Regions from separate parts of the Streptomyces sp. SAS_272 genome, predicted to be linked through region 2. Evidence: predicted binding sites of a transcription regulator. Region 2 holds the regulator's gene; the other holds the start of a gene.
What was found. Region 2 encodes HspR, which represses chaperone genes until heat shock. Its sites were predicted from a motif close to TTGAGNNNNNNNNNCTCAA; they were not measured.

Region 1: the regulator HspR is predicted to act here: its motif matches at 7,294-7,312, upstream of lon (endopeptidase La).

Annotation. Positions count from the first base shown of each region.
Region 1 is NZ_JBMNDR010000066.1:2,031-16,930, forward strand. It holds gene ACN6LD_RS30080 (multifunctional oxoglutarate decarboxylase/oxoglutarate dehydrogenase thiamine pyrophosphate-binding subunit/dihydrolipoyllysine-residue succinyltransferase subunit) at 1-1,847, opposite strand, end outside; gene ACN6LD_RS30085 (sensor histidine kinase) at 2,150-3,265, opposite strand; gene ACN6LD_RS30090 (response regulator transcription factor) at 3,262-4,002, opposite strand; gene ACN6LD_RS30095 (spermidine synthase family protein) at 4,125-4,811, opposite strand; gene ACN6LD_RS30100 (rhomboid-like protein) at 5,030-5,875, shown strand; gene ACN6LD_RS30105 (DUF5954 family protein) at 5,970-6,989, opposite strand; gene lon (endopeptidase La) at 7,335-9,755, shown strand; gene ACN6LD_RS30115 (MarR family winged helix-turn-helix transcriptional regulator) at 9,913-10,413, shown strand; gene ACN6LD_RS30120 (hypothetical protein) at 10,486-11,277, opposite strand; gene ACN6LD_RS30125 (sensor histidine kinase) at 11,646-14,642, shown strand; gene ACN6LD_RS30130 (roadblock/LC7 domain-containing protein) at 14,639-14,900, shown strand, end outside.
Region 2 is NZ_JBMNDR010000002.1:53,264-68,163, forward strand. It holds gene ACN6LD_RS01850 (MraY family glycosyltransferase) at 1-696, shown strand, start outside; gene dnaK (molecular chaperone DnaK) at 792-2,630, shown strand; gene grpE (nucleotide exchange factor GrpE) at 2,627-3,283, shown strand; gene dnaJ (molecular chaperone DnaJ) at 3,323-4,498, shown strand; gene ACN6LD_RS01870 (heat shock protein transcriptional repressor HspR) at 4,504-4,959, shown strand; gene ACN6LD_RS01875 (hypothetical protein) at 5,189-7,366, opposite strand; gene ACN6LD_RS01880 (M48 family metalloprotease) at 7,386-8,834, opposite strand; gene ACN6LD_RS01885 (ATP-binding protein) at 9,240-12,026, shown strand; gene ACN6LD_RS01890 (hypothetical protein) at 12,352-13,998, shown strand; gene ACN6LD_RS01895 (DUF6406 domain-containing protein) at 14,004-14,252, shown strand; gene ACN6LD_RS01900 (sugar ABC transporter substrate-binding protein) at 14,551-14,900, shown strand, end outside.

The DNA.
Region 1 (14,900 bases), on a different contig from region 2:
TCGAGGTTGCCCTCGAACTCGCGGAAGATCTGCGCGTACGACTTGCCGACGATGTTCGCGAGGACGTTCAGCCGGCCGCGGTGGGCCATGCCGATGACGACCTCGTCGAGACGGGACTCGGCCGCACTGTCCAGCACCGCGTCCAGCAGCGGGATGACGGACTCGCCGCCCTCCAGCGAGAAGCGCTTCTGGCCGACGTACTTCGTCTGCAGGAACGTCTCGAAGGCCTCCGCCGCGTTCAGCCGGCGCAGGATGCGCAGCTGCTCCTCGCGCTCCGGCTTGGTGTGCGGGCGCTCGATGCGGTCCTGGATCCAGCGGCGCTGCTTGGGGTCCTGGATGTGCATGAACTCGACGCCGGTGGTGCGGCAGTACGAGTCGCGCAGCACGCCGAGGATGTCGCGCAGCTTCATCAGGGACTTGCCGGAGAAGCCGCCGACGGCGAACTCGCGCTCCAGGTCCCACAGGGTGAGCCCGTGCTCGGTGATGTCGAGGTCGGGGTGCTTGCGCTGGCGGTACTCCAGCGGGTCGGTGTCGGCCATGACATGGCCGCGGACCCGGTAGGAGTGGATCAGCTCGAAGACGCGGGCGGCCTTGGTGACGTCGTCGTCGTGGCTGGCGTCGATGTCCTTGAGCCAGCGGACCGGCTCGTAGGGGATGCGCAGCGCCTCGAAGATCTCGTCGTAGAAGCCGCTCTCGCCGAGCAGGTAGTTCGCGACGATCCGCAGGAACTCGCCGGAGGCCGCGCCCTGGATGACCCGGTGGTCGTAGGTCGACGTGAGCGTCATGACCTTGGCGATGCCGAGCTTGTTCAGGGTGTCCTGGCTGGTGCCCTGGAACTCCGCCGGGTAGTCCATCGAGCCGACGCCCATGATGACCGACTGGCCGGGCATCAGGCGCGGCACGGAGTGCACGGTGCCGAGGCCGCCGGGGTTGGTCAGGGAGACCGTGACGCCGGTGAAGTCGTCCATCGTCAGCTTGCCGTCGCGGGCGCGGCGGACGATGTCCTCGTAGGCCTGCCAGAACTCGAAGAAGTTCAGCGTCTCGGCCTTCTTGATGCCGGCGACGACGAGCTGGCGGTCGCCGTTGGCCTTCACCAGGTCGATGGCCAGGCCGAAGTTGACGTGCGGCGGCTTGACGAGGGTGGGCTTCCCGTCCTTCTCCGCGTAGTGCCAGTTCATCGACGGCATGGCCTTGATGGCCTGCACCATCGCGAAGCCGATCAGGTGCGTGAAGGAGATCTTCCCGCCCCGGGCGCGCTTGAGGTGGTTGTTGATGACGATGCGGTTGTCGAACAGCAGCTTCACCGGGACCGCGCGCACGGACGTGGCCGTGGGCAGCTCCAGCGAGGCGTTCATGTTCTTGGCGACCGCGGCGGACGGGCCGCGCAGCGTCACGAACTCCGGGCCCTCGGGGGAGGCGGGCGCCGCGGCGGCGGGCGCGGGCTTCGCGGCGGCGGCCGGCTTGGCCGCGGGGGCCGGGGCCGCCTTCGCCGGAGCCGGGGCGGCGGCCGCGGGCTTCGGCACGGCGGCCGGAGCAGGGGCGGGCGCCGGAGCGGCGGCGGGGACCGGCTGGGACGCCGGGGCGGCGGGCGCGGGGGATGCGGTGGTGGTCGCTGCGGCCCCCGTGGCCGCAGTACCCGCCGTAGCCGAGGGGGCAGCAGCCCCTGGCTTGTAGTCGGCGAAGAAGTCCCACCAGGCACGGTCTACCGAATTCGGGTCCTGGAGGTACTGCTGATAGATCTCGTCGACGAGCCACTCGTTCGGTCCGAACGCGGCAGCGGGGTTCTTGCCCGCTTGGTCTGCGTCGGTCGAGATGCTCGATGCGTTACTGGGGGACTGTGGCGACACGGCGGCAACCGCCCTCTTCCGCTTCACAAGGTGATGGACAGCGGGAATAAAGGCTACGCCCCCCGGAGGGGGAGAGTCAGGCCGGGCCCGTCCATCGTCGCGTAAGTCACATCGGAATGTGAGTTTCGGGGGTGGAAATGGCGGGAAACAAGCGCGGTTGCGCGTCAAAAGGGTGTGTCGATGCACGTCACGCACGACGGGCGTGCGGACCCTTTGCCGACCTGCGTCGGCGCTCTGCCTGATCACACGTGTCCGACAGGGCGAACACCGGTGGATCTTGCGGCTCCGCTTCGAACTTTACGTCAATTTGGCACGGAGGACTCTCCCGGAAGAGTGACAAGAATCCGACAGCCCCGCTCGGATTCGGCCACTCCGATCCGGCCTCCGTGAAGATCGACCGCCCAGCGGGCGATCGCGAGCCCCAGTCCCGTGCCGCCGTCGCTGCCCGGACCGTGCGGCCGGCGCACGGCGCCCCGGTTGAACCGCTCGAACACGCCCCGCCACTCCGAGCGCGGAATACCGGGCCCCTCGTCCAGGACCTCGATCTCCAGCGATTCCGGCAGCGGCCCGCGCCGCGCCTTCACCGTCACCCGTCCGTGCGGCGGGCTGTGCTTGACGGCGTTGTCGATCAGATTGGCGACGACCTGGTGGATGCGCTCCGGGTCCGCGTGCGCCGTGAGCTCCGGCGGGCACACGTCCAGGTGCAGATGGACGTCCGTACGGGTGTGGCTGCCGCCCGAACCCATCGTGGCGCGCGCCGAGGCGACCATGTTGGCCTCCTTCAGCACGCCCGACAGGTACGGCCACACCTCGAAGCGCCGCCGGCGCAGCGGGACGACGCCGTTGTCGAGGCGGGACAGGTCCAGCAGGGTCTCCACCAGGCGGCCCAGCCGCTCCGTCTGCTTCAGCGCGGTGCGCATCGTCTCGGTGTCCGCCTCGGCGATGCCGTCGACGACGTTCTCCAGGACGGCGCGCAGTCCGGCGATGGGCGTGCGCAGCTCGTGCGAGACGTTGGCCACCAGCTCCTTGCGCTGCCGGTCCTGCGCCTCCAGCTCGTCCGCCATGACGTTGATCGTCTGGGCGAGGTCGCCCAGTTCGTCGCGGCGGTTCTCGCTCACCCGGCGGGTGTAGTCGCCGTGCGAGATGGAGCGGGCCACCGTGTTCATCTCGTCCAGCGGCGCGGTCAGCGAATGCGCCACGAACTGCGTGATGAGCAGCGTCGCGACCATCGAGAAGACCGTGATGAAGCGGAGCTCCGTCTTGGTGTGCACCGCGATCATCGACAGACCCGTGGTGATCAGCACCGAGATGACGACCAGCGCGCCCAGCTTGGTCTTGATCGAGAACGGGCGCACACGGCCCCAGGGCTCCCCGGTTCCGGGAGCGGGGCTTCTGGGTCCGTCAGGCCCGGGACTCATGGCGTCGGGGTCTCCAGCGCGTAGCCCACGCCGTGCACCGTACGGATCCGCTCGGCGCCGATCTTCCGGCGCAGCGCCTTGATGTGGCTGTCGACCGTGCGGGTGCCGGAGGCGTCCGCCCAGTCCCAGACCTCGGCGAGGAGCTGCTCACGGGAGAGCACCGCGCGCGGGGTGTTCGCCAGGCAGACCAGCAGGTCGAACTCGGTGGGTGTGAGGTGCACGTCCTCCGAGCGCACCCGCACCCGGCGCTGCGCGTGGTCGATCTCCAGCTCGCCGAGCCGCAGGATCCCGCTGCGCGGCGTGGTCGCGGCGATCGCGGCCCGCTCCACCCGGCGCAGCAGCACATGCACGCGTGCCGCGAGCTCCCGCATGGAGAACGGCTTGGTCATGTAGTCGTCGGCGCCCACGCCGAGCCCGACCAACATGTCGGTCTCGTCGTCGCGCGCGGTGAGCATCATCACCGGCACCGGGCGGGCGGCCTGCACGCGACGGCAGACCTCCAGGCCGTCGAAGCCGGGCAGCATGATGTCGAGGATCAGCAGGTCGGGCTGCCAGGCCTCTGCCGTGTCGACGGCCGCCGGGCCGTCGCCCGCCGTTTGCACGAGGAATCCCTCGGCGCGCAGGCGGGCCGCGATGGCGTCGACGATCGTCGGATCGTCCTCGACCACCAGGACGCGCCGCTGCGCGCCCGGTGCGGCGGTCGCCGTGCTGTTGTGTGCGGTGTGTGTCTGCTCCATCGCCCGCCCCTGAGTGTGCTTTCCGGAACCAGTGGGGTGATCCCATGTCTGCGCATGACTGCGGTTGACGCGTAAATGATCGGCGTCAGGGGTGCAGCGTACGGGGAGTCACCGCGGCTTTGCTATCCAGGCCGGACGGCGAGATGCACGACGTCCGGCACTCCTCGGGCAACGGGGATCTCTTCGGTACGCACCTGCCGGAACCCGGCATTCCGCAAGGTTCCCTCGAATTCCGGAGAGGGCCGGGCAGACCAAACGGCCAGTACGCCGCCCGGTCTCAACACCCGTGCGCAGTCCGCGAGTCCGTCGGGGGAGTACAGGCTTTCGTTGCCCTCGGTGACGGTCCAGTCGGGCCCGTTGTCGATGTCCAGGCATACCGCGTCGAATGTGTCATGGGTCTCATGGACGTAGGCGAGCAGATCCGCTGCCACGATCCTCGACCTGGGGTCGGCGATCGCCGGCCCGGACAGCGCGGCCAGCGGGCCGTCGAGATGCCAGTCGATCACGGCCCCCTCGCGCTCCACGACCGTGACCTCGCCCCAGTGCGGGTCGGCGACCGCGTGGGCGAGCGAGAAGCCCACGCCCAGGCCGCCGATCAGCAGACGGGGAGCCGCGCGGTCGTCGAGCGCCGCACGTGCCGCCTCCACCAGAAGACGCTCCGAGCGGCCGTCGGAGGTGTCCATCAGGAAGCAGCCGTTGGCGATGATCTGGAGCAGCTTCCCGTGCCGGCGCAGGACCACCTCGCCGTAGGGGCCCTCGCGACGATCCAGCACTTCCGGGGCGTCGGGCATGTCGTACGGGAGAGGCATGCGTCCATCCTGGCAGTCCGCCGACGGCCGGGCGAGGGAAATCCGTGTGCGGCGGGTGCAGTTGACGTACGGACGTTCGAGCCGGGTTCGGGTCGCATGAGAATCACCCGAGAGGAGTCTCAGAGGTTTCTGTGAATCGGCCCAGGCGTGGCGCGGATCACAGACAGCGGGCGTGCGGGGCGCGAAGGGTGGGGGGTGAAACGGAAGGAGCGCCTCAGGTGGAACGCACGACCTCACCCACGAGCCCGCCCCTGCCCGGCGTCGCGGAACTGCCCGACGCCGCCGGTCTGCTGGACGGCATCCCCGGCCAGCGTGGCGCGCGGCCCGTCCCGCCGCTCGTCGAACGGCCCGGGGAACGGTGCGCAGCAGGCCCGGCCGAGCCGCCCGTGCGGACCGGCGCCGCCCCGCGTCCCCGCCTCCGGGCCGGATTCCGCGTGCGGGTCCCCGTGCCCTTCACCCTCGCCTACGCCGCCGTCCTCGCCTTCACCTCGTACGTCGCCGCGCACGCCGACCCCGCCCTGGTGTACGCCCTGTACCAGGGCTCCAGCACCGATGTGGCGCATCTGCTGCAGACGCCGGCGCTCGTCCTGACGGCCAGCGCGCTGTGGGTGGCGGGCGGCTTCGCCTCGCCCTTCACCCTCGGTTTCGTGGTCGTCCTCAGCACGCTGGAGCGGCGGATCGGCGGGGCCCGCACGGCGGTCGTCTTCCTGCTCGGACACATGCTGGCCACTCTCGCGACCGAGGTCCCGGTGGGTCTGGCCGTGCTGGTGGGGCGGCTGCCCGACAGTTCGCTCCACCGCCTCGACTACGGCATCAGCTTCGGCGTCGCCGCGAGCGTCGGAGCGCTGGCCGGACTGCTCGGGCCGTGGCTGCGCGGGCCCCTGCTCGTCGCGTTCGGCGGGATGCTGCTGCAGGATCTGATCGCCTACACCGACCCGCTGACCAACTGGGGCCATCTGATCGCGCTGGCGATAGGCGTCGCCCTCTGGCCGTGGGTCCGGCGCTGGGACCTGACGGGCCGGGCGGCCCGCCCTCGGCGGGCGGCGTCGCTGCCCGCGGCGTGAGCGCGGCGCGTGGCCGGCTCGTGAGCGCCCGGCCGATGCCGGGGGCGGACATGTTCCGGTGGGGCGGGCCCCGGTCGTCGACGTCGGGCGGGCCTCAGTCGTTGAACCGGACCGTGCCGTCCTCGCACAGGGTCGGGTGGAGCTTCATGGGACCGTACTCGTCCACGTCGGACGGGCGGGGCGGTTCGGGGCCGTCGGGGCCCAGCCGGATCATCCGTTCGACGCGGCAGACCCGGAACAGCCGGCCCTCCACGCTCGCCTCGTCCGCCCGGCCGGCCGCCCTGAACGCCTCGGCGGCCCGCGCGTAGAGGGCCTTCTTGCGCTCGTCGAAGCGGTAGAGCATCGCCCAGACCCGGGCCATCCCCTCGTACAGCGCGCGGCGCGCCTCGTGCGGGGTCGCGGCCAGCGAGCCGAACGGCGTCCAGTCCGTGCCCTCGCGCTCCGCCACCGAGAAGCCGACCGGCAGCCGGACCACGTCCGGATGGGTCAGCGCCGCCCGTGCGGAGTCCTCGCGGACGTCGGCGGGGAAGCGGGCGCCCGTGTACGTGAAGTCGCGCAGTCCCAGCCGCAGGGCGCCCGCCATCGGCCCCTCGTCCCGGCCGGGGTCGAGAGCGAAGCCCACGTCCGGCGACGGCGCGGCGCCCGGGTCCTCCCACGACGCGCCCGGGCCCTCCGGGTCGGTGGGCCGGGGCGGCTCCAGCCCGTCGTCGCCGGTCCGGGCGAACTCGTCGCCGCGCACCACCCGGTAGCGCACCCCCAGGGCCTCGACCTCGTCCGCGGGAGCCCGTTCCAGCACCGCGACCGCGGTCAGCAGCTCGCGCCGCACGGCCGGATCGCCGGCCCCGTCCTTCGCCTGGAACCACAGGTGCGAGTTGAGCCCGTCCCGGGCCTGCTGGGGCATGCCGTCCACGACCGGCTTCAGCAGACGCCAGCACGGCCCGTCGGCGGCCGGGTCCAGGGCGGCGACGCCGAAGACGGGCCCGCGCAGCGCGATGTGCGGATAACGCCTGGAGGCCTCGACGGCGTCCGCCTCGGTCACCCAGGCGACGGGGTCGTCGCGGAGGACCAGCTCCGCGTGGAGGGCGTCGAGACGTCGCTTCCAGTCATCGGTCATAAGCGCATTGTGGTCGGGGCGAAGGGCCGCTTCGGGGTGAATGCCGGAAGTGGGCGGGGTACGGGCAGGGGGCGCGAGGGGCGCGGCCCGTCGTGCGGCGGTAGGGGGTGCGCCCCCTGGGTCGGCGGAGGCCGTACCTGTGCGTCCCCCGTGAACTCCGCGCTCGCCGGCGACGACTCGCGCACCGCGCGGCAGGCTCGTACAGTGCCCGCCCCCCGGACGTCCGGCGTGCCCCGCCGGAGCGGTGTTGATCGCCCACAGCGAACGGCGCGGCCTACGGGGAACATTCCAGGGCTCAGGTGCATTGAGTCGGCATAGCTCAACTTGACTGCCGAAGGGGAGATCATGGCATCGACGTCCGCTCCGCTCACTCTGCCCGTGCTGCCTCTTGATGACGAGGTCGTGCTCCCCGGCATGGTGGTTCCGCTGGACCTCAACGACGCCGACGTACGCGCGGCGGTGGAGGCCGCCCAGGCCGCCGCCCGTTCAACACCGGGCAAGCCTCAGGTACTCCTCGTGCCGCGTGTCGACGGCACGTACGCGAGCACCGGTGTGCTCGGCACCGTCGAACAGGTCGGCCGGCTGGCCGACGGCGACCCGGGCGCGCTGATCCGCGGCCGCGGCCGCGTGAAGATCGGCGCCGGCACCACCGGGCCCGGCGCGGCGCTGTGGGTCGAGGGGACGAAGGCCGACCAGACCGTCCCCGAACCGCTGCCCGGTCATGTCGCCGAACTCGTCAAGGAGTACAAGGCGCTCGCCACCGCCTGGCTGCGCAAGCGCGCCGCCTGGCAGGTCGTCGACCGCGTCCAGGCCATCGACGACGTCTCCGCGCTCGCCGACAACTCCGGCTACTCGCCGTTCCTCACCACCGAACAGAAGGTGGAGCTCCTGGAGACCACCGACCCGGTGGCCCGTCTGAAGCTCGCCGCCCAGCAGCTGCGCGACCACCTCGCCGAACAGGACGTCGCCGAGACGATCGCCAAGGACGTCCAGGAGGGCGTCGACAAGCAGCAGCGGGAGTTCCTGCTGCGCCGCCAGCTCGAAGCCGTCCGCAAGGAGCTGCGCGAGCTCAACGGCGACGGCAAGGACGCGGCCGAGGAGTCCGACGACTACCGGGCCCGCGTCGAGGCCGCCGACCTGCCCGAGAAGGTCCGCGAGGCCGCCCTCAAGGAGGTCGACAAGCTGGAACGCTCCAGCGACCAGTCGCCCGAGGGCTCCTGGATCCGCACCTGGCTGGACACCGTCCTCGAACTGCCCTGGAACGAGCGCACCGAGGACCGGTACGACATCCAGGACGCCAAGTCCGTCCTCGACGCCGAGCACGCGGGCCTGGAGGACGTGAAGGAGCGCATCACCGAGTACCTGGCCGTGCGCAAGCGCCGCGGCGAGCGCGGTCTGGGAGTGGTCGGCGGCCGGCGCGGCGGCGCGGTCCTGGCCCTCGTGGGCCCGCCCGGCGTCGGCAAGACCAGCCTCGGCGAGTCCGTCGCGCACGCCATGGGCCGCAAGTTCGTCCGCGTCGCCCTCGGCGGCGTCCGCGACGAGGCCGAGATCCGCGGCCACCGCCGTACGTACGTCGGCGCGCTGCCCGGCCGGATCGTGCGGGCGATCAAGGAGGCCGGGTCGATGAACCCGGTGGTGCTCCTCGACGAGATCGACAAGGTGGGCTCCGACTTCCGGGGCGACCCGGCTGCCGCCCTCCTCGAAGTGCTCGACCCGGCGCAGAACCACACGTTCCGCGACCACTACCTGGAGGTCGAGCTCGACCTGTCGGACGTGGTGTTCCTGGCCACCGCCAACGTGCTCGAAGCCATCCCGGAGGCCCTGCTCGACCGCATGGAGCTGGTCCGCCTCGACGGCTACACCGAGGACGAGAAGGTCGTCATCGCCCGCGACCACCTGCTCCCGCGCCAGCTGGAGCGCGCGGGCCTCGAGGCGGACGAGGTCACCCTCGAGGAGAGCGCGCTGCGCAGGCTCGCCGGCGAGTACACCCGCGAGGCGGGCGTGCGCACCCTGGAGCGGTCCATCGCGCGGCTGCTGCGCAAGGTCGCGGCCCAGCACGAACTGGGCGAGCGGAAGCTGCCGTTCACCATCGGGGGCGAGGATCTGCGCGGCCTGATCGGCCGGCCGCACCATGTGCCCGAGTCCGCCCAGGACCCGGCCGAGCGCCGGACCGCAGTCCCCGGTGTCGCGACCGGTCTCGCGGTCACCGGCGCGGGCGGCGACGTCCTGTACGTCGAGGCCTCGCTGGCCGACCCGGAGACGGGTGCGGCGGGCCTGACCCTGACCGGTCAGCTCGGCGACGTGATGAAGGAGTCGGCGCAGATCGCGCTCAGCTTCCTGCGCAGCCACGGGGCCGAACTGGAGCTGCCGGTGGGCGACCTGAAGGACCGGGGCGTGCACATCCACTTCCCGGCGGGCGCGGTCCCCAAGGACGGTCCGAGCGCGGGCGTCACCATGACGACCGCCCTCGCGTCCCTGCTGTCCGGCCGGCTCGTCCGCACGGACGTGGCGATGACCGGCGAGGTGTCCCTCACCGGCCGGGTCCTGCCGATCGGCGGCGTGAAGCAGAAGCTGCTGGCCGCGCACCGGGCGGGCGTCACCACCGTCATCATCCCCAAGCGCAACGAGCCCGACCTGGACGACGTGCCCGCGGAGGTGCTGGACACGCTCGACGTCCACGCCGTCACGGACGTCCGCCAGGTGCTGGAGCTGGCGCTCGCGCCCGCCGCGAACGGCGCGACGCCGGAGGTTCCCGTGGCGGCGTGACGGACGCCGTGGGAGGGACGAGGGCCCGGGACCCGTGGGGACCGGGCCCTCGTCATGCCCGTGGGCGGCCCTGCGAGCCGCCGCCGGGCACTGGCTGCGAAATACTGAGGAGCTGCGCCGATGGCGGCGACCGGCGAACAAAAGCAGAGGTGCTGACGTGCACGAGGACACAGACGGCGACGGACGCGGGGACGAGTCCGGCGCGCCGTCGCGCGGGGTGGAGCGGGACGACCGGGAGTTCCTGTCCCTGGAGCGGGAGCTGACGGTGCTGTTCCGCCGGGCCCGCGCCAACCAGGGGGAGATGGCCCGCGAGGTCCATCCGGACCTGGAGTCCGCCGCCTACGGGCTCCTCGTCCGGCTGGAGGAGTGCGGCCGGCAGCGGGCCACCGAGCTCGCCGCCTACATCGGCGTCGGCAAGGCCACCATGTCGCGCCAGCTGCGTGCCCTGGAACAGCTCGGCCTCGTCGCGCGCGCACCGGACCCGGCGGACGGCCGGGCCTGGCTGGTCGACCTCACCGAGGAGGGCCGCACCCGGGTGAGCCGGGTCCGCGAGGCCCGCCGTGAGCGGTACGTCAGCCACTTCTCCCACTGGGACCGCGTCGAGGTCGAGGAACTGGCACGACTGCTGCACCAGCTGAACCGGGGCATGGAGAAGTAGCCCCACCGGGCCGAGGCCGCCGGGCCGAAGCGGTCGGGTTCGGGGTCGCCGTGGCGGGTCCGGGCGGCCCGGTCACGGCTCCACGCACACCACCGTCGCGTCGTCGTGGGTCTTCGCCCGGCCGAGCAGGGGACGTCCGGCCGCCTCGTCCGCCCGCTCCAGCTCCCGCACCCGCTCCACGAGGGCCCGCGCCCCCTGCTCGCCCACCAGGGCGAACAGATCCCCCCAGTCGCCCTGGCGGAACAGCTCCGCCCAGCGCCCGGCCCCGTCCGACAGGGCGGCGAGCGAACGGACCTCGCCACGCGGCACGGACCCCGTCACCGCGCGGGCCGCCACCGACGGATCGGCCGCCGCCGTGAAGAAGCCGCCCTCCCGGTTGCGCAGCGTGCCGTCGACGACGTCGGCGCTGCGCAGCAGGGCGCGCGGCACACGGGCCAGCCGGTCGTCCTGGACGGCGGTCACCGCGCCGTCGGGTGAGGCGAGCAGCAGCGTCGCGTCGCACAGGACCAGGTACTCCACCGTCCGCGGCGACCAGCGCGCCAGGACCGCCGTCGCCTGAGGCGTGCGCGGGTGAGAAAGGTCACAGGTTTCCGCATGGGCCTCGGCGGTACGTGCGATGGCGAGGGCGAGCGCCCCGGCCAGCGGAACATCCGTGAGCGAAACGGTCAGTTCGGTCAGGGCGCCGCCCAACCGTGCCGTGAACCAGGGGACCGAATGCAGACAGCCCCCGCCGTCCCTCGGCGGAGTCACCCCGTCCAGGAGGACGAGCGAACCTCCCTGCCCGGAGGCGGCGAGCCCGACACCCGCGAAGTCCTCGTTGGGGCGGGCCCGATCGCCGGCCTCCGACACAAGTTCCGTACGCATCCGGCCAGTCTGCACGAGCCCTTCACAGCCTTCGCGAAAGGCTGGCAACACGCGCCGAACGGGTACGCCGTCGCAGGTCAGACGCCTGTTTTGGGCGGGAATGAAGCACTCCGGGAACGCGTGTCGGCGAATACTGCCAAAGCCCGCCGCCCACGTCCAACCGGCCGACCGGACGGGGTTGCTGCACGCGCCAGAGGAACTTGCCCGCCAACTCCCCTCCGATGTTCACTCCTTCGGGTGGCGGGGCCGACGATGCGCGGCCCCTGCCCACCGGCACTGGGAGGGTCGGGAGCCGTACCGGACGTAGGCGTCAGTTGACAGAGCGTCACATCCGGCCCCTGGAACACGAGTCAGGAATGCGAGCACCGGTGCAGAAGACGCGGCCTCGGCGTACAGGCAGGCAGACGGCCTCCGAGGGGGGCGCGGAGCGCACCCCCGTCGGCAAGGGCCGTCCGACCCATGTGCGCAACCGGCTGATCGTCGCGGTGGCCGTGGTGGCCGCCGCCATCGCCGGCGCCGGCGCACCCTCCGTCCTGGCCGCCTCCGGCCAGCTGAAGGACTCCCAGGACCTGGTCACCCTGGCCGAGCAGACCCAGGACGCCCTCGCCCTCGCCCGGTCCCTGGCGGACGAGCGCGACGAGGTCACCGCCTACGTGGCGGCCGGGCGCGTCAAGTCCAGGGCCCCTTCCACGCAGAGCAGCACCAAAGTGGACCTCCAGGTGCGCGAGCTGACCGCCGAGACCGACGTCTCCGCCGCACTGCGCGCCGCCCTCGCCGCCGTCCCTTCCGCGCGGCGGTCGGCCCTCACCGGCAAGAACACGGCGCTGCAGGCGCACCAGGACTACTCCGAGGCGATCGCCGCGCTCCATGCGCTCGTCGACCGGCTGGCGGAGGACACGCCGCCGCGCGCGGGATCCGGCGCGTACGCCTTCGCCGAACTCGACACCGCCGTCCAGCAGGCCGCCGCGACCCGCGGACTGCTGCTCGCGGCGCTCAGCGTGCCGACCACCACCGAGACGGACTACGACCCCGTCACCGGCCGGACGAGCACCGAGAAGGTCTCGAGCGACGCCGACGCCGCCCAGCGCGACGCCCTCACCGCCGCCGCACAACAGGCACGGCTGCGCTCCGACGCGGCCCTCGCTGACTTCCGCGAGGGCGCGCCCCAGGAGGCGCTGGCCTCCTACGACTCCACCGTCACCGGCGGCGACGTCGACACCGCCGAGGCCTATCTCGCGTCCCTCACCGACCAGCCCAGGCTGAGCGACCGCGAACTCGGCACCGGCGTCAGGAAACTGGACGTCGCGCTCTCCGCCCGCCTCGACCTGATGCGCGGGGCCGAGGCCTCCCTGTACGGCCACCGCGCGGAGGACCTCGCCCGGCTCCGCGACGACGACGTCACCGGCCTGGAGATCCGCGTCGCCGTCCTCGGCGCGCTGATGCTGCTCGCCGTCGCCGTCGCCACGGGCATGGCACGCAGCCTCACCCGCCCGCTGTCCGTGCTGCGCCGCGGATCGGCCAGGCTCGCGGAGGCGGAACACCCGGCGGCCGAGGAACCGATCGGGTTCACCGGCCGCAACGACGAGTTCGCCCAGGTCGTGCGGTCCGTCAACGCCCTGCACGAGCACGCCGCGACCCTCCACGAGCGGGTCGCCACGCTGGAGTCCGACCGCAAGCACCTCGTCGGGCAGCGCCAGCGGATGGCCGACGCCCGGGAGGAGCTGCGCGCCGAACTCGGCGACGCGGCGGCCCAGCTGGACGGCCTGCGGGACAGCATCAGCGGCACCTTCGTCAACCTCGCCCTGCGCACCCTGGGCCTGGTGGAGCGCCAACTCGCCGTCATCGAGGGTCTGGAGGAGCGCGAGCAGGACCCTGACCGGCTGGCCACCCTCTTCAAACTCGACCACTTCGCCACGGTCATGCGCCGGCACAGCGAGAACCTGCTGGTGCTGGCCGGCACCGAGCACGTCCAGCAGCACGCGGGCCCGATCCCGCTGGTGGACGTGGTCCGCGCAGCGGTCAGCGAGATCGAGCGCTACGAGCGCGTCCGGATCTCCGCGCTCCCGCCGCACGCACATGTGGCGGGCTTCGCCGCGGACGACCTCTCGCACCTGCTGGCCGAGCTGATGGAGAACGCCACCTCGTTCTCCCCGCCGGACCTGCCGGTCGAGGTCTCCGGCTGGCTCCTGGAGAACGGCGAGGTCATGCTCTCCGTCCAGGACGAGGGCATCGGGATCACGGAGGACCGGCTGAGCCGCCTCAACGCCCGCCTCGCCGAGTTCGACCCCGCGACGCCGTACGACCAGGAGGGCGAGGACGGTCTCGGTCTCGGCCTGTACGTGGTGGCCCGGCTCGCCCACCGGCACGGGGTGCGGGTGCGGCTGCGCGAACAGAAGCAGGGCGGAGTGGCGGCGGTCGTCGTCCTGCCGGCCCCGCTGCTGGCCGCCGCCCCGGCCGCCGCGATCCCGGCGACGTCCCCGGCCTCGGCCGCCGCCCAGAGCTTCACCCTCCCCGGCGCGGACGCGGAGGCCAACTCCAACGTCCTGCCCGGCCGTTCGCCGTCCGCGGACCCGCTGGTCGCCCTGGCGGAGCGGACGGTCCGGGAGGCACGCCCTCCGGCGGGGCAGACGCCCGAGCCCACGCCGGCGCCCGAGGCCGCTCCGGCGCCCGAGCCCGCGCACGACGAGCCCGCGCACGTGCAGCCGTCCGAGTCCCTCGCCGCGCCCGCGCCCGTGTCGACGCCGACGGCGGATCCGGCGGCGCAGCCGCCCGTGGAACGGCCCGCCGAGACGACGATGGAACTCCTGCTGCCGATCCCGCCGGACTCGCCGGACGCGGGGGAGGAGAGCACCCGGCGGCGGAACGACGACCCCGCACCCGCCGGGGAGAAGCCCGCGGTACCGGCCGCGCGACCGGCCCCGGCCGCTCCGGTGACGCCCGGGGCCCGGCCGGAACCCCGCACCTCGACCGACACCGAGAACGAGAACGACACCGAGAACGACACCGACACCGCCCTCGACACCGAAGCCGAAGCCGAGCACACCCGCACCCCCGACGCCCCGGAAGAGCTCGTCACCGACAAGGGCCTCCCGAAGCGCACGCCCAGGATCACCGCACCCGCACAGGCCCCGCGCCGGCGGACCGCCTCCGTCGACGCGGACGCCCTCCGCCGCCGTCTGGGCGGCTTCCGTCGGGGGGCGGAGGCCGGTTACCGCGACGTCGAAGCGGAGATCGCCGAACGAACGGGCCAGAACCGGGTCCCGTCACCTTCTGCGGAACCGGACGCACCGCGTCCAGCAGCTCAAGAAGTACACGCACACGCCGAAGAAGACACGGGGGGCACAGTCGAGGAGGCAAGCAGTTGACCGCGCCCAGTACCTTCGCACTGAGCAGTGAAGCCCGAAACCTGCACTGGCTGTTGAGCAACCTCGTGGAGGAGGTCCCCGGCATCCAGTCCGTCGCGGTCGTCTCCTCGGACGGCCTGCTGCTGCTCTCCTCGGACCCCGGCCGCAACGCCGCGGCCCGGCAGGCCAGAGAGGCCAGGCCCTCCGGACCCCGGGGGTCCTCGGCGGATCTCGCCACCATCGTCTCCGGCATCGGCAGCCTCACCATCGGGGCCGCCA
Region 2 (14,900 bases):
GTCGAGGTCATGGACGGGCTGGTGGTGCTGCTGAGCGTGCTCGCCGCCGCGCTGACGGGCTTCCTGATGCACAACTGGCCCCCCGCGCGTGTCGCCCTCGGGGCCTGCGGCTCGCTCTTCGCGGGCTTCCTGCTCGCCTCGGCCGCCGTCTTCGCCCGCGCGGGGCACGATCCGGTCGTCGGCACGGGGGTGCTGTTCGCGCTCACCGCCGTCGGCGGGGCGGACGTCCTGCTGGTGGCCCTGTCGCGGCGGCTGGCCGGACGGCCCCTGCTGCGCGGCGCGCCGGACCATCTCGCCCACCGGCTGCGGCGGCTCGGGCTCACCGCCCAGGGCGCGGCCGTCCTGCTCGGCCTCGCGGCCTTCGGCGCGGTGCTCACGGGGGTGCTGGTGCACGCCGCGGTGGTCGACGTGCAGGCGGTGTCATGGGTCGCGGGCGGGGCACTCGTCGTCGTGCTCGCACTGGTGCGGGTCCCGGTGTACGGGCCGCCACGCGCGCGTGGGCGTCGGCTCCGGGGCGCCGGTCGTGCCCGGCGGACGCCGGAGGCCCGACCCTCCCGGGAGGCGCGGCGAGCGCCTGTTTATGCGCCTCGGCGTCAATCCGAGGGCCGCGCGCATCACCCGGAACCCGGTGAACGACGGGCGGGACGCGCTGTGTCGACGCAGGTCAACGGCTCCTTGCGTGTAAGGAACGGATAAGAGTTGAGTGCGCTCGACTCAGGTCTGTTGACCGGGCGGTGAGCTTCGTGCACACTTGAGTCCGTTCCACTCAAGTCAGCTGGAGGAAGATCACCATGGCACGTGCGGTCGGCATCGACCTGGGCACAACCAACTCCGTCGTCAGCGTTCTGGAGGGCGGCGAGCCCACCGTCATCACCAACGCCGAGGGTGCCAGGACCACGCCGTCCGTCGTCGCCTTCGCGAAGAACGGTGAAGTCCTCGTCGGCGAGGTCGCGAAGCGGCAGGCGGTCACGAACGTGGACCGGACCATCCGCTCCGTGAAGCGCCACATGGGCACGGACTGGACGATCGAGCTCGACGGGAAGAACTTCAACCCGCAGCAGATGAGCGCCTTCATCCTGCAGAAGCTCAAGCGCGACGCGGAGGCCTACCTGGGCGAGAAGGTGGCCGACGCGGTCATCACCGTCCCGGCGTACTTCAACGACTCCGAGCGTCAGGCGACGAAGGAAGCCGGCGAGATCGCCGGTCTCAACGTCCTGCGCATCGTCAACGAGCCCACCGCGGCCGCGCTCGCGTACGGCCTCGACAAGGACGACCAGACGATCCTCGTCTTCGACCTCGGCGGCGGCACGTTCGACGTGTCCCTCCTGGAGATCGGTGACGGCGTCGTCGAGGTGAAGGCCACCAACGGCGACAACCACCTCGGCGGCGACGACTGGGACCAGCGTGTCGTCGACTACCTGGTGCAGCAGTTCAAGGCCGGCCACGGCGTGGACCTCGCCAAGGACAAGATGGCGCTGCAGCGTCTGCGCGAGGCCGCCGAGAAGGCGAAGATCGAGCTGTCCTCGTCCACCGAGACCTCGATCAACCTGCCCTACATCACGGCGTCCGCCGAGGGCCCGCTGCACCTGGACGAGAAGCTCACCCGCGCCCAGTTCCAGCAGCTGACGGCCGACCTGCTGGAGCGCTGCAAGACGCCGTTCCACAACGTCATCAAGGACGCCGGCATCAACCTCTCCGAGATCGACCACGTCGTTCTCGTCGGCGGTTCGACCCGGATGCCCGCCGTCGCCGAGCTCGTCAAGGAGCTGACCGGCGGTCAGGACGCCAACAAGGGCGTGAACCCGGACGAGGTCGTCGCCATCGGCGCCGCGCTCCAGGCCGGTGTCCTCAAGGGCGAGGTCAAGGACGTCCTGCTCCTCGACGTCACCCCGCTGTCCCTCGGCATCGAGACCAAGGGCGGCATCATGACCAAGCTGATCGAGCGCAACACCACGATCCCGACGAAGCGTTCGGAGATCTTCACCACGGCCGAGGACAACCAGCCGTCGGTGCAGATCCAGGTCTACCAGGGTGAGCGCGAGATCGCGGCCTACAACAAGAAGCTCGGCATGTTCGAGCTGACCGGTCTGCCGCCGGCGCCCCGCGGCGTCCCGCAGATCGAGGTCGCCTTCGACATCGACGCCAACGGCATCATGCACGTGACCGCGAAGGACCTCGGCACGGGCAAGGAGCAGAAGATGACCGTCACCGGCGGCTCCTCGCTGCCGAAGGACGAGGTCGACCGCATGCGCCAGGAGGCCGAGCAGTACGCGGACGAGGACCACCGCCGCCGCGAGGCCGCCGAGGCCCGCAACCAGGGCGAGCAGCTCGTCTACCAGACGGAGAAGTTCCTCAAGGACAACGAGGACAAGGTCCCCGGCGAGGTCAAGACCGAGGTCGAGGCCGCCGTCGAGGAGCTGAAGGCCGCGCTCAAGGGCGAGGACACGGCCGAGATCCGCACGGCCACCGAGAAGGTCGCCGCGGTCTCGCAGAAGGTCGGCCAGGCCATGTACGCCGACGCCCAGGCCGCGCCCGGCGCCGACGCCCCGCAGGGTGACGCCCCGAGGGCCGACGACGACGTCGTGGACGCCGAGATCGTGGACGACGAGCGCAAGGACGGTGCCGCGTGACGGAGGAGACCCCGGGCTTCGAGGAGAAGCCCGACGTCCCCTCCGGCGCCACCCCTGAAGACGCCGAGCCGAAGGCCGCCTCCTCGTCCGCTCCGGCGGACGGGGCGGCCCCGGCCGGGGACGCGAACCAGACAGCCGGTCTGGTGGCCCAGCTGGACCAGGTGCGCACCGCCCTCGGCGAGCGCACCGCCGACCTCCAGCGCCTCCAGGCCGAGTACCAGAACTACCGCCGCCGGGTCGAGCGCGACCGGATCGCGGTCAAGGAGATCGCCGTCGCGAACCTCCTGACCGAGCTCCTGCCCGTGCTCGACGACATCGGCCGCGCACGGGATCACGGCGAGTTCGTCGGCGGCTTCAAGTCGGTGGGCGAATCGCTGGAGACCGTCGCGGCGAAGATGGGCCTGCAGCAGTTCGGCAAGGAGGGCGAGCCCTTCGACCCGACGATCCACGAAGCCCTGATGCACAGTTACGCACCCGACGTCACCGAGACGACGTGCGTGGCGATTCTGCAGCCGGGGTATCGGATCGGCGAGCGCACCATCCGCCCCGCGCGGGTGGCCGTCGCCGAGCCGCAGCCCGGCGCGCAGGCGGCGAAGGCCGACGAGGCGGAGGCGGGCGACGACAAGGAGAGCGGTGGCCCGGACGAGGGCTGAGCTTGAACGGGTGAGCAGGCGGAAGGAGGGACGTCGAGGATGAGCACCAAGGACTTCATCGAGAAGGACTTCTACAAGGTCCTCGGCGTCCCCAAGGACGCCACCGAGGCCGAGATCAAGAAGGCGTACCGCAAGCTCGCCCGCGAGTACCACCCGGACGCCAACAAGGGCAACGTCAAGGCGGAGGAACGCTTCAAGGAGATCTCCGAGGCGAACGACGTCCTCGGCGACCCCAAGAAGCGCAAGGAGTACGACGAGGCACGCGCGCTCTTCGGCAACGGCGGCTTCCGTCCGGGCCCGGGCGCGGGCGGCTCCTTCAACTTCGACCTGGGCGACCTCTTCGGAGGCGGCGCCCAGGGCGGAGGCGCCCAGGGCGGCTTCGGCGGCGGCATCGGGGACGTGTTCGGCGGCCTGTTCAACCGCGGCGGCGCGGGCGCCACCCGTACCCAGCCCCGGCGCGGCCAGGACATCGACACCGAGGTCACGCTCACGTTCACGGAGGCGATCGAGGGCGCGACCGTCCCGCTGCGGATGTCCTCGCAGTCCCCGTGCAAGGCGTGCTCGGGAACCGGCGACAAGAACGGCACACCGCGCGTGTGCCCGACCTGCGTCGGCACCGGCCAGGTGGCCCGGGGCTCGGGCGGCGGCTTCTCGCTGACCGACCCCTGCCCCGACTGCAAGGGCCGCGGCCTGATCGCCGAGCACCCCTGCCTCGACTGCAAGGGCAGCGGCCGTGCGAAGTCGTCGCGGACCATGCAGGTCCGCATCCCCGCGGGAGTGACGGACAACCAGCGCATCCGGCTGCGCGGCAAGGGCGCCCCCGGCGAGCGCGGCGGCCCGTCGGGCGACCTGTACGTCGTCGTCCACGTCGGCGCCCACCCGGTGTTCGGCCGCAAGGACGACAACCTGACGGTGACCGTGCCGGTGACGTTCACCGAGGCGGCCCTCGGCGGCGAGGTCAAGGTGCCCACGCTCGGCGGCCCGTCGCTGACCCTGAAACTCCCGCCGGGCACGCCCAACGGCCGCACCATGAGGGCGCGCGGCAAGGGCGCGGTCCGCAAGGACGGCACCCGCGGCGACCTGCTGGTCACCGTCGAGGTGAGTGTCCCGAAGGACCTTTCGGAGAAGGCTCGTGACGCACTGGAGGCGTATCGCGAGGCGACCGCGGGCGAGGATCCGCGGGCGGAGCTGTTCGAGGCCGCGAAGGGAGCTTGAGAGTGATGGACGGCCGTCGGCGCAACCCGTATGAACTGACTCAGGAGACCCCGGTCTACGTCATCTCGGTGGCGGCCCAGCTCTCCGGCCTGCACCCGCAGACACTGCGTCAGTACGACCGTCTGGGCCTGGTCTCACCCGACCGCACCGCCGGCCGGGGCCGCCGCTACTCGGCCCGCGACATCGAGCTGCTGCGCACCGTGCAGCAGTTGTCGCAGGACGAGGGCATCAACCTGGCCGGCATCAAGCGGATCATCGAGCTGGAGAACCAGGTGGCCGCGCTCCAGGCCAGGGCCGCGGAGCTGGAGGCCGCGCTGGACGGCGCGGCGGCTGCCATGCAGCAGCGGGAGGCTGCGGTGCACGCCTCCTACCGGCGGGACCTGGTGCCGTACCAGGAGGTGCAGCAGACCAGCGCGCTGGTGGTCTGGCGTCCGAAGCGGCAGCATCCGGCGCCCGACTGAGACGCACCGCCCTGGCGCTCCGCACGACGCACGGCGAGCAAGGCGGCTGAGCACGAGGCAGGGCGAGCAGGGCGGTTGAGCACGAGGCAGGGCGAGCAGGGCGGTTGAGCACGAGGCACGAGGCACGCATGCGGGGCCCGGAGGTTTTCCCTCCGGGCCCCGCATGCGTGCGGCGGTCGGACCGCGGGGTATGCGAGTCAGCCGGTCGCCGTCGGCCGGCCGGGCCGGGTCACCGCTGGGTTCCCGGCTGCTGTCCGGGCCAGCTCGCGGGCGGCCCCTGGGTCCAGCCGCCGCCACCGGGCTGGTGCGGCTGCCCGTGCGACGGCCACTGCGGCTGCTGGGGCGCCGCGGGCTGGAAGCCGGTGGTGTAGGGCTGCGCGGGCGCGGTCGGGTACGGCTGCTGCCCGGCGGGCGCGTACGGCGGCGCGGGGTGGGCCGCGGGCGCGTACGGGTGTTGCGGCGCGGCGGGGTAGAGGTGCTGCGGGGCGGGGTGCTGCGCCGGGATCTGTGTCGCGGGCGGCAGGTCGAACTGCGGGAGGGGCGCCGTGCTGACCCGGTCCAGGAGGACGATGTTGGGGTTGCAGTCGGCGGGGTGCACGAACACGGCGCCGCCGGCCCGACGCTCCACCACCAGCAGACTGAACTCGGCGAGCGCCTGAAGCTGCGTCGGCTCGAGCACGTACTCGTAGACGCGCTGCCGTCCGGTCGCGAGGCTGGTGCTGTCGCTGTCGCCGGTGGTGCGGGTCGTGGACTCGTTGCTGGTGTGCGTGACGCTGGTGGAGGTGCCCGTCGTCGTGCTGTGGCTGCCGCCGGAGCTGGTGGAGGACGACGACGAGAACGGGTTGGATCCGCCCTGGTAGCTGGTGGAGCTGCTGCTGCCCCAGTTGCGGCCGCGGGTGACGGACTCGCTGTGGGTCGTCCCCCTGCTGACGGAGGAGCCGACCGTCTCGGCGACGGAGGTGTTGACGGTCCTGCCCTCGGTGTCGGTCAGCGAGTGCAGGACGAAGGAGTGCTCGCGGCCGATGAAGTCCGCCGCGACGTTGGCCTCCTGGTGGTTGCCGAGCTTCATGAAGGCGACGGTGCCGCCGCCGATCATCTGCTCGGCGGCGTCCCTCAAGTGCGGCTGCAGCAGGACGAGCGGGGACCCCCGGCGCTCGCAGACCTGCGCCAGCTGTTCGAGGTGGCGTCGCTGGAGGCCCTGCTCGCCGAGTGCCAGGAGCACGGCCGGGGCGGTCTCCTCGAACGAGGCCAGCCGCCGCATCACGCTCTGCACGGCCAGGTCCGCCAGCAGTTCCGTGCTCGCCGAGCCCGCGCCGAAGTCCAGGGCGAGGCAGGTGAGATAGCCGGGGCCGCGCCCTTCGCGGGCGGCGCCCAGCCGCTCCAGCGGGTGCACGAAGGAGACCAGGCGGAAGAGGCTGTCCCGCACCTGGTCCTTGTTCTTGTCGTTGAGCAGGTCGTCCGCGATGCGGTTGCGTTCGTCCCGGCTGAGGCAGGCGGTGTCGTCGGCCTCGCCCATCAGGACGCGCAGTCCCGCGCCCAGCCGGGCCACCGAGACGTCGTCGCCGAGGGCGCCGCACAGCTGGGTGAGGATGCGGGTGTCGACGGCGCGATCGGCGCGGCCCGCCTCGGGATTGTCGCCGTGGACCGCCTCGACCAGCGCGTGCACCAGCTCGTGCGGGCCCAGTCCGCCGACGATGCTGCTCTCGGCCATCCGGCTGGGCAGCAGCTGGACGTCGACGGGCACTCCGGCGGCCTCGGCGAGGACGGACAGCTCCCGGCACACCAGGGCCTGCGTCAGATCGACGACGATCACCGGCCGGTCCTGGAGCGTGGAGGCCCCGAAGACGGTGAGGAAGCCCTCGCGGCCGCGCTGGCTGCCGCCGAAGACGTCCAGGCGCCGGATGTCGGCGCCGAGGGGCAGCGAACCCCAGGCGTCCAGGCCGCGGACCCATTGCTCCTGCCCGCTTTCGTGGTGCTGCCGGCGCTGCTGCCACATCTGCCAGGAGGACTGGAAGTGCTTCTCCAGGGCGCTCTGTTGGGTGGTGAGGTGACCGGTGGCCGAGCTGAGCCGCTGGGCGGCGAGGGCCATCCGGGCCAGCGCGACGACGATCGCCACGACGCCGAGGACCGCCATGACGGGTCCGACGAAGTAGCTCAGCACGAAGCAGGCCGCAGCGACACCGCCGCCGACTTTCAGGGCGGAGCCGCGACGCTCCTCGTGATCGAGCCGTGCGGCGGTGGCCCGGTTCTCGTACCCGACCTCCACCTGCTGACGCTGCGGTTCCGGCTCGACGAACGGCCGGCGCAGCGACTCGGGGTCGCGGTGGACCCAGCCCAGACGCGGACCCGCGTCGAAGAGACGCAGGTAGCGGCCGAGCTGTCCGGTCCCGGTGCTTTCGACAGTCATGCGTGAGGCTCCCGGCCCGTCAGGCGACGAAGGTCTCGAGCGCGCGGATGCGCTGGTGAAGCGGCGGATGCGAGGACATGAGCCGGGCGACGGGGCTCTCCTTGCGTGCGGCGTCGTCATGGCCCTCGGCCTGCCAGCCCGCGAACACGGAGATCAGCAGGGGCCCGTACCCGAGCTGGCCGGCGAACCGGTCCGCCCGCAGTTCGCCCTGCCGGCCGGCCCAGGCGAGCAGGAACGGGATCGCGTAGAGGACGACGGCGGGCGGGAAGGCGAGGAAGGTCGCGACGGCGAAGGCGCCGAAGACGACGACGAAGACGCCGGCCGCCAGGCAGGAGAGTTCGGCGGTGAAGAAGAACAGGAAGCGCGTCACGAACTTGACGACGGTCATGAACATCCGGACCGGCACGGCGTACCAGATGCCGAGCAGCAGGGCCCAGGAGTGACCGCCGACGTGGTGCCCCAGCTCGTGGGCGAGGACGGCCGCCAACTGCTGGGGCGGCTGCCGCATCGCGCCGCGCGTCACACCGACGATGTGCCCTGCGGCGGCGGAGGCGTTGAGTTCGTCCGTGTCCTCCAGCCACAGTGTGTACTGGCTGCCGTCGATCCCGGCGCGGCGCGTGACGTCGTCCCAGATCGGCTGGAGCGCGGCCAGTTCGGCGCCGGTGGGCGGCCGCATCTTGAACAGCAGCCGCGCGAGGCCGCGTTCGGTGGGCCGGTGGAACACCAGCGCGCCGGAAGCGAGCCAGGCGACCACGAGGACCACGTCCAGACCGCTCGGCAGGGCCTGGGAGATCAGCCACACCACCAGCAGACTGCCCAGGAAGAGCGGCACGTTGAGCAGCAGCCTGGCCACCGAGGTGGCATCGGCACTGCGACGCACCTGCGGTACGCCGGGGGCGTTCGGGACCGGCGCGTACGGCTGCTGGGGATACGCCAGCGGCGGTGCCTGGCCCGGCGCCTGCTGCGGATGCTGCTGTGGTGCGAAGGACTGCTGCGGCGCGAAGGGATGCTGCTGCGGCGCCTCATGCGGGGGGTGCTGACCGTAGGCGGGCGGCTGCGGCGCGAACTGGGGCGGCTGAGCCGTCGCTTGGTACGGAGCCTGCTGGTACGGAGCCTGCTGGTAAGGAGGCTGCTGGTACGGGGGTTGCTGCGGTGCCGCGGCCTGGTAGGGAGGCTGCTGGTACTGCGGCTGGTGCGGTGGCGGGGTCTGGTACGGCGGGGTCTGGTACGGAGGCTGCTGCTGAGGCGGCGGGGTCTGGTACGGAGGCTGCTGCTGGGGCGGTGCGGCCTGGTACGGATGCTGGGGCGGTGCGGCCTGGTACGGCGCCTGCTGCGGCGGGACGGGAGGCGCGGGGGGACCGGGTGGGTAGGCCGGGTCCTGCGGCGGACCGGACGGGGCGTCGGGATGCCCGGGGCCGCTGTGCCCGTACGGGTTCTGGGGTTGGCGAGGGTCAACGGGATGGGTCATATGAGTTCGCCCTGAGGGAGATGGGCGCCATGAAGGCGCCCACTTGTGGACAGGTGAGAAATGACCGTCCCGCGGACGGCAGAAGACATGCCTCTGATGATTGAACTCGCCCCCGTGGCCGCCGAAGCGGATGTCAGTCATTGATCAGCAGCCGACACATGGTGCACGAATCGACTTCCCAAGTCCACCTGGAATGAGGGGAAGTGACGTCACAGTTGCAAGGCTTGGCCGCGTTCACCGTTGCCTCTAGGGTGGTGCCGCAAGATCGACAACGGGGGAGACGTTGCCCAGAAGACCGCTCGCGCACGAGCCCGTCATCATTCCCCGGAGCGAACGCGCCGAGCATCGGCGAGAACGCGCCGGACACCCCGGAATCGCCGGTCGGGTCGGTCGGGCCGAGCGCATATGACCGACCACGCACCGGGCGGCGGCACATGGCAGCGGTTCGCGAGCCTGGAGGCCGCGCTGCTGCGCGAGGTCCCGCGGCAGCGGCCGTCCGAGGACCGGCCGTCCGGCGGTGAGGACGAGCTGCGGGCGCAGCGCCTCGCCGCTCTGGTCTCCGCCCACCACGCCCCGCACCCGCACGACCCGACGGGCGGCGCGGTGCTCGTCGGCTGGGCGCGGACGGCGGCCGACGGTCCGCTGGACGTCCTCGTCGGCGGCGCCGCCCTGCTGGGCGGCCGCACGGACCCGGCCGACGGGACTGCCGCCCTGCTGAGGCTTCCCGCGGGCGCGCGTGGCCTGCGCCGGCCGGCGGGCACGGCGGCCGCCCTGATGGCCGCCTTCCCCTGCTGGAGCGCGGTCGCCGGCGTGACCGACGGGCTGCTCGTCGACGACGAGCCGAGGCCGGTGGACACCGCGGCCGCTCGCCGGCGGCCCACCCTGGAGGACTGCCTCCTCGGGGTGTGGCAGGAGCCCTTCGCCTGGCTGGTGTTCGCCGAGCCGGTGCCGCCCGCGGAGCTCGGCGAACTCACCGATGACGTGGCCGACGAACGGCGCAGGACACAGGCCAAGGCGGAGAGCTCGCCCGAATACGCCATCGCCGCGGCGCGACTTGAGCGCCGCCACAAGGAGCTGGCCAAGGCGTCGGCCACCGGACTGTGGCGCATACGGCTGCTGGCCGGCGGCCGGACGCCCGAGGAGGCGACCCGGGTGGCGGCGCTGCTGTGCGCCTCGGCGGACCTGGAGGGACTGCCGTACGCGCTGCGTCCGACCGGGCGGGTCGGCGACCTGGCCACCGCCCTCGGCGGGGCCCTCCCGGCGCCGGAGGAGTACCCCTGCCTCGCCGGTTCGGACCTGCTGGCTGCCCTGGCCAGGCCGCCGGCCCAGGAGATTCCCGGCGTACGGTTCGCCCTGCGCCCGGAGTTCGACGTCACCCCCGAGACCTCGGGCCGTCCCGCGCCGCCCGGAGCGGCTCCCGTCCGGCTCGGCTCCGTGCTGGACCGCAACCGCAGTCCCGTCGGCGCCCTCGAACTGACCCGCTCCACCCTGAACCGGCACACGTTCGTGTGCGGGGCGACCGGTGGCGGCAAGTCGCAGACCGTACGAGGCCTCCTCGAGTCGGCGACGCACGCGGGCATCCCCTGGCTGGTGGTGGAACCGGCCAAGGCCGAGTACCGCTTCATGTCGGCGCGGCTCGGGGACGCCGCCGAGGTCGTGGTGGTCAAGCCGGGCGATCCGGAGTCCCTCCCGGCCGGTCTGAACCCCCTGGAGCCGTCCGCGTACACGAGCGGCGAGCGCTTCCCGCTCCAGACGCACCTGGACATGGTGCGCGCCCTCTTCCTGGCCTCCTTCGACCCGCAGGAACCGTTCCCGCAGGTCCTGAGCGCCGCGCTGACCCGCTGTTACGAGGATCTGGGCTGGGACCTGACGCTCGGCGAGCCGACGTTCCCCGGCGCCGAACCGCGCTACCCGACCCTCGAGGACCTGGAGCACACGGCGCTGCGGGTCGTCGCTGACATCGGATACGGCAAGGAGGTCGCCGACAACGTCCAGGGCTTCATCAAGATCCGCCTGGCGGGGCTGCGCCTCGGCACCACCGGCCGCTTCCTCGAGGGCGGCAGACCGCTCGACTTCGGCGAGCTGCTGAAGCGCAACGTGGTCTTCGAGATCGAGGACGTCGGCGACGACAAGGACAAGGCGTTCCTGATGGGCACGATCCTCATCAGGCTCGTCGAGTATCTGCGCATGGAACAGCGGGTCACTCGTCGGCTGAGCTTTCCGCTGCGTCACCTGACGGTCTTCGAGGAGGCGCACCGCCTGCTGCGCCGCGCCGAGGAGAGCGGCGCGAGCGCCCACGCCGTGGAGATGTTCGCGGGCCTGCTGGCGGAGATCCGGGCGTACGGCGAGGGGCTGGTCGTCGCGGACCAGATCCCGGGCAAGCTGCTGCCCGACGTCATCAAGAACACGGCGGCGAAGATCGTCCACCGTCTGCCCGCCCAGGACGACCGGGAGGCGGTCGGCGCGACGATGAACATCACGCGGGCCCAGTCCGAGTACCTGGTCACGCTGCCGCCGGGCGAGGCGGCCGTCTTCACGGACGGCATGGACTATCCGCTGCTGGTGCGGATGCCGGACGGGACGGACCGCGAGGACGCGGGAGCGATCAGGCCGGCGTCGGCGGCGGGCATGACGGATCCGCGCAGTCGCGCGTGCGCGCCCGACTGCTCGACGGCCCCCTGCACACTGCGCGACCTGCGCCGGGCCCAGCGGCTGACGGAACAGGCCGAACTGCGGATCACGCTGTGGGCCGAGATGACGGTGGCGGCCCATCTGCTGGGCTGGACGACGCCGCTGCCGGGCGAGGACATGCGGCGCGAACTGGAGCCGTTCCGGGGTCGCCTGCTGGACTGCGCCATCGGCCAGGCCGTGGACGCGGCGGTGCACAGCCGGGCCGGCGCTCCTTCCCGCCCGGGCGCGCTCGCCGAGCATGTGGCGGCGGCGATGCGGGCCCAACTGGACGGGCTGGACCCGTGCCCGGTCGGCGAGCCCCGCTTCAAGGCGCGGAAGGGGACGAGGACACGGGTGTACTACCACGGGCGTCACGAGCCGTCGGTGCTGGAGGGGATCGTGGGCTGCACGGACACGTCGCCGGACTGGCGCGGCCGGTTCGCGCGCACGCTGTCGTGCTTCGCACGCTCGATCCGACGGCCGGACACCGCCGAGAGCAGCACGGGGGACGGAAGTGAGTGAAATTCACGAAAGCGAACGTCCGGTGGTTCCGGAGCTGCCTGCGGAGCAGACCGGCGGTGGACCGGGGTGGCGGGCGGAATCGACGGGAGAGCCGGAGGAGCCGAGGGCCGGCGACTCCGTGGCTTCGCCGGACGCCCCCACCCGAGACCTGAGCGACCGACCGGAACCGGAACCGGAACCCGAACAACCCGAACAACCGGAGCAATCCGAACAACCGGAACGATCGGAGACATCGGAACAACCGGAGTCGCCTTACGAGGCGCCCGAAGCACCCGAAGCCCCCGGCGACGAGCCGGAGCAACCGGAGCAGCGGGAGCCATCAGAAGTGGGAGAGCCGTCCGAGCCGCTGGAGCCGCTGGAGCCGCTGGAGCCGGCAGATCCGGTAGACCCGGCAGGCCAGGCGGACCTGGCAGAGCAGCCGGAGCAGCCGGAGTCATCTGAAGCGGCGGACCCGGCGGACCCGGCCGAGCAGCCGGAGCAGTCGGAGTCATCTGAAGCGGCGGACCCGGTGGGCCCGTCGGAGGAGCCGGAGCCGCCAGACCCGCACGAACAGCCGGAGCCGCCCGAGCAGCCGGAGCCGTCCGAGCAGCGAGAGCCGTTCGAGCCGTCCGATCAGCCGGAGCCGTCCGAGAAGGCGGACCAGGCTGAGCAGCCGGAGTCATCTGAACCGGCGGACCCGGCGGACCCGGCGGTTCCGGCAGGCCCGGCGGACGCTCAGGGCCCGGGGGACACGTCTGAGCTGCTGGAGTCGTCGGAGTCGTCGGAGTCGTTGGAGTCGTCGGATTCGCCCGAGTCGGCAGACCCGTGGGAGCCGTCGGACGAGGAGGCCGCGCCGGACATGGTCGAGGAGGGCGAGGTGGCCGTCGAGGGTGAGGAGGCAGGCGAGGGGCCGTCCGAAGAGGAGGCCGGCGGGGACGCAGACTCCCAGGACCAGGCGGCCGGGGCGGCCGGGGCGGCCGGGGCGGCGGAGGGTGCGCCGGCGGCCGAGGAGGCCGACCAGTCGCCGGGACGTGGCCTGATGGGGCGTCTCAAGGACGCCGTCGCCGCGGTGCGGGGCCAGGACAAGCCGACGGAGGTCCAGTCCGTCGTGGACCGGCCGGACATCCACAACCCGCAGGCCCTGAACGCGCGTCCGGATCGCTACGGAAATCCGCTGGAACGCGAAGACGGCACGCGTGTCCCGCTGTTCGACGGTCCGCCGCGACGGGAGCAGACGCGCCAGGGCGGTATCGGCGACTGCGGGATGATCTCCACCATGGGCGCCGTCGCCGGCCATCTGCCGGACACCATTCGTGACGTAGTGCGGGAACGCGACGACGGCGCCTATGAGGTGACTCTTCACGAGACGAAATACGCGGCCTCGCGGGATCGTTACGAGCCGACCGGGCGGCCCGTCCGGCTCACCGTCACCTCCGAGCTGCCGGTGTTCTCGGAGGTGCCCGACAGGGCGGCGTTCGCGCGGACGGCCGAAGTGGGAGTGGCCTGGCCGGCGATCCTGGAGAAGGCGATCGCCGGTGTGGACCAGACGTGGGACGACGAACGGCGGGCGAAGTGGGACCGCCAGCACCCGACGGCGGATGCCGGCACCCAGGGGTATGTGCGACTGGACAACGGCAGTTACGGCAACGAGCGTGCCGAGGTGCTCACCCAGCTGACGGGCCGTCCCTCGTCCGTCGTGGAATTCCCCAGCGGATACGACATGCAGGGACGCAGCGCGGACCGTCAGCTGATCGAGGACATCCGGGGGAAACTCGCGGACAACTGCCCCGTTCTCGTGGGTACGGTGTCGAGGGAGAGGAGCGAGGCGCCCCTCGCCAAGGACCTCATTTCCGGGCATGCCTACGAGGTGACCGAGGTGGACGACCGGGGACTCTTCCATCTGCGGAATCCCCACAACATCAACCACCCCGAAGAACTGACGGTCTCCGAGTTCAAGAAATACATAAAACCCAGCTACGTCACACTGGAGTGATGGTCATGTCCGAAGTCAGGCTCGTCCACGGAATTCCCGCGTTCGAGGACGGGATTCAATTCGGGGTCATTCATGTGGACGCCCGTCCCGGGGCGCCGCTGACGGTGAGGTTGGGAGTGGCGGCGGAAGACGAGCGGAGGTACACCCTCGAAGTGGGTGACTCCTTCGCCGTCCGGGACGAGAACTGGAAGGTCGACAGGGTGGAGAACCCCGGCAGCGACGACTGGTGCGTCGTCCTGAAGAAGACCGACTAGGGGCGGGGCGGGCCGGCGCCGACGTCGGCGAGGTCCGGGAGAGGTCCTCGACGGCCCGCGCCGGCCCTGTGGTTCCTTGGCCCGCCCTTCGCCTGATTTGTCCGGTCAGACCTTTTCAGGGCCTCCGCTTCGTCTCCATGTGTCTTCACACCCTGAGCGGAGTGTGACGTTGCTCCTTCGTTAAGCGGTTCTGCTTGACGACGGCGGTCGCCGCCGCGTTGGCTTCTCAGATACCCGGGTCACCAATGCCGCACCCCGGTCCGCAACGCCCCGAACGCACCTGAAGTGAGCACCCGAAATGCGTCGTATCGCCATAGCTGTCGTCGCCTCCGCGATGTCCCTCTCACTTGCCGGGTGCGGGATGCTGGGGGCCTCGGAGAAGACCGGCAGCGCGACACCGACCCGGAGCAACGCGATCACGGTGGGCGTGCTGATGCCGGAGGAGACGAACACCCGGTACGCGGAGTTCGACTACCCGATCATCAAGAAGAAGGTCGCGGCGCTCACGGACAACCAGGGCAGGACCGACTACGCCAACGCCGCCTCGGACGAGAAGACCCAGGACCGGCAGATGCAGAAGATGATCGACGACAAGGTCGACATCATTCTGCTGGACGCCGTCGACGCGAAGGCGATCGCGCCCATGGT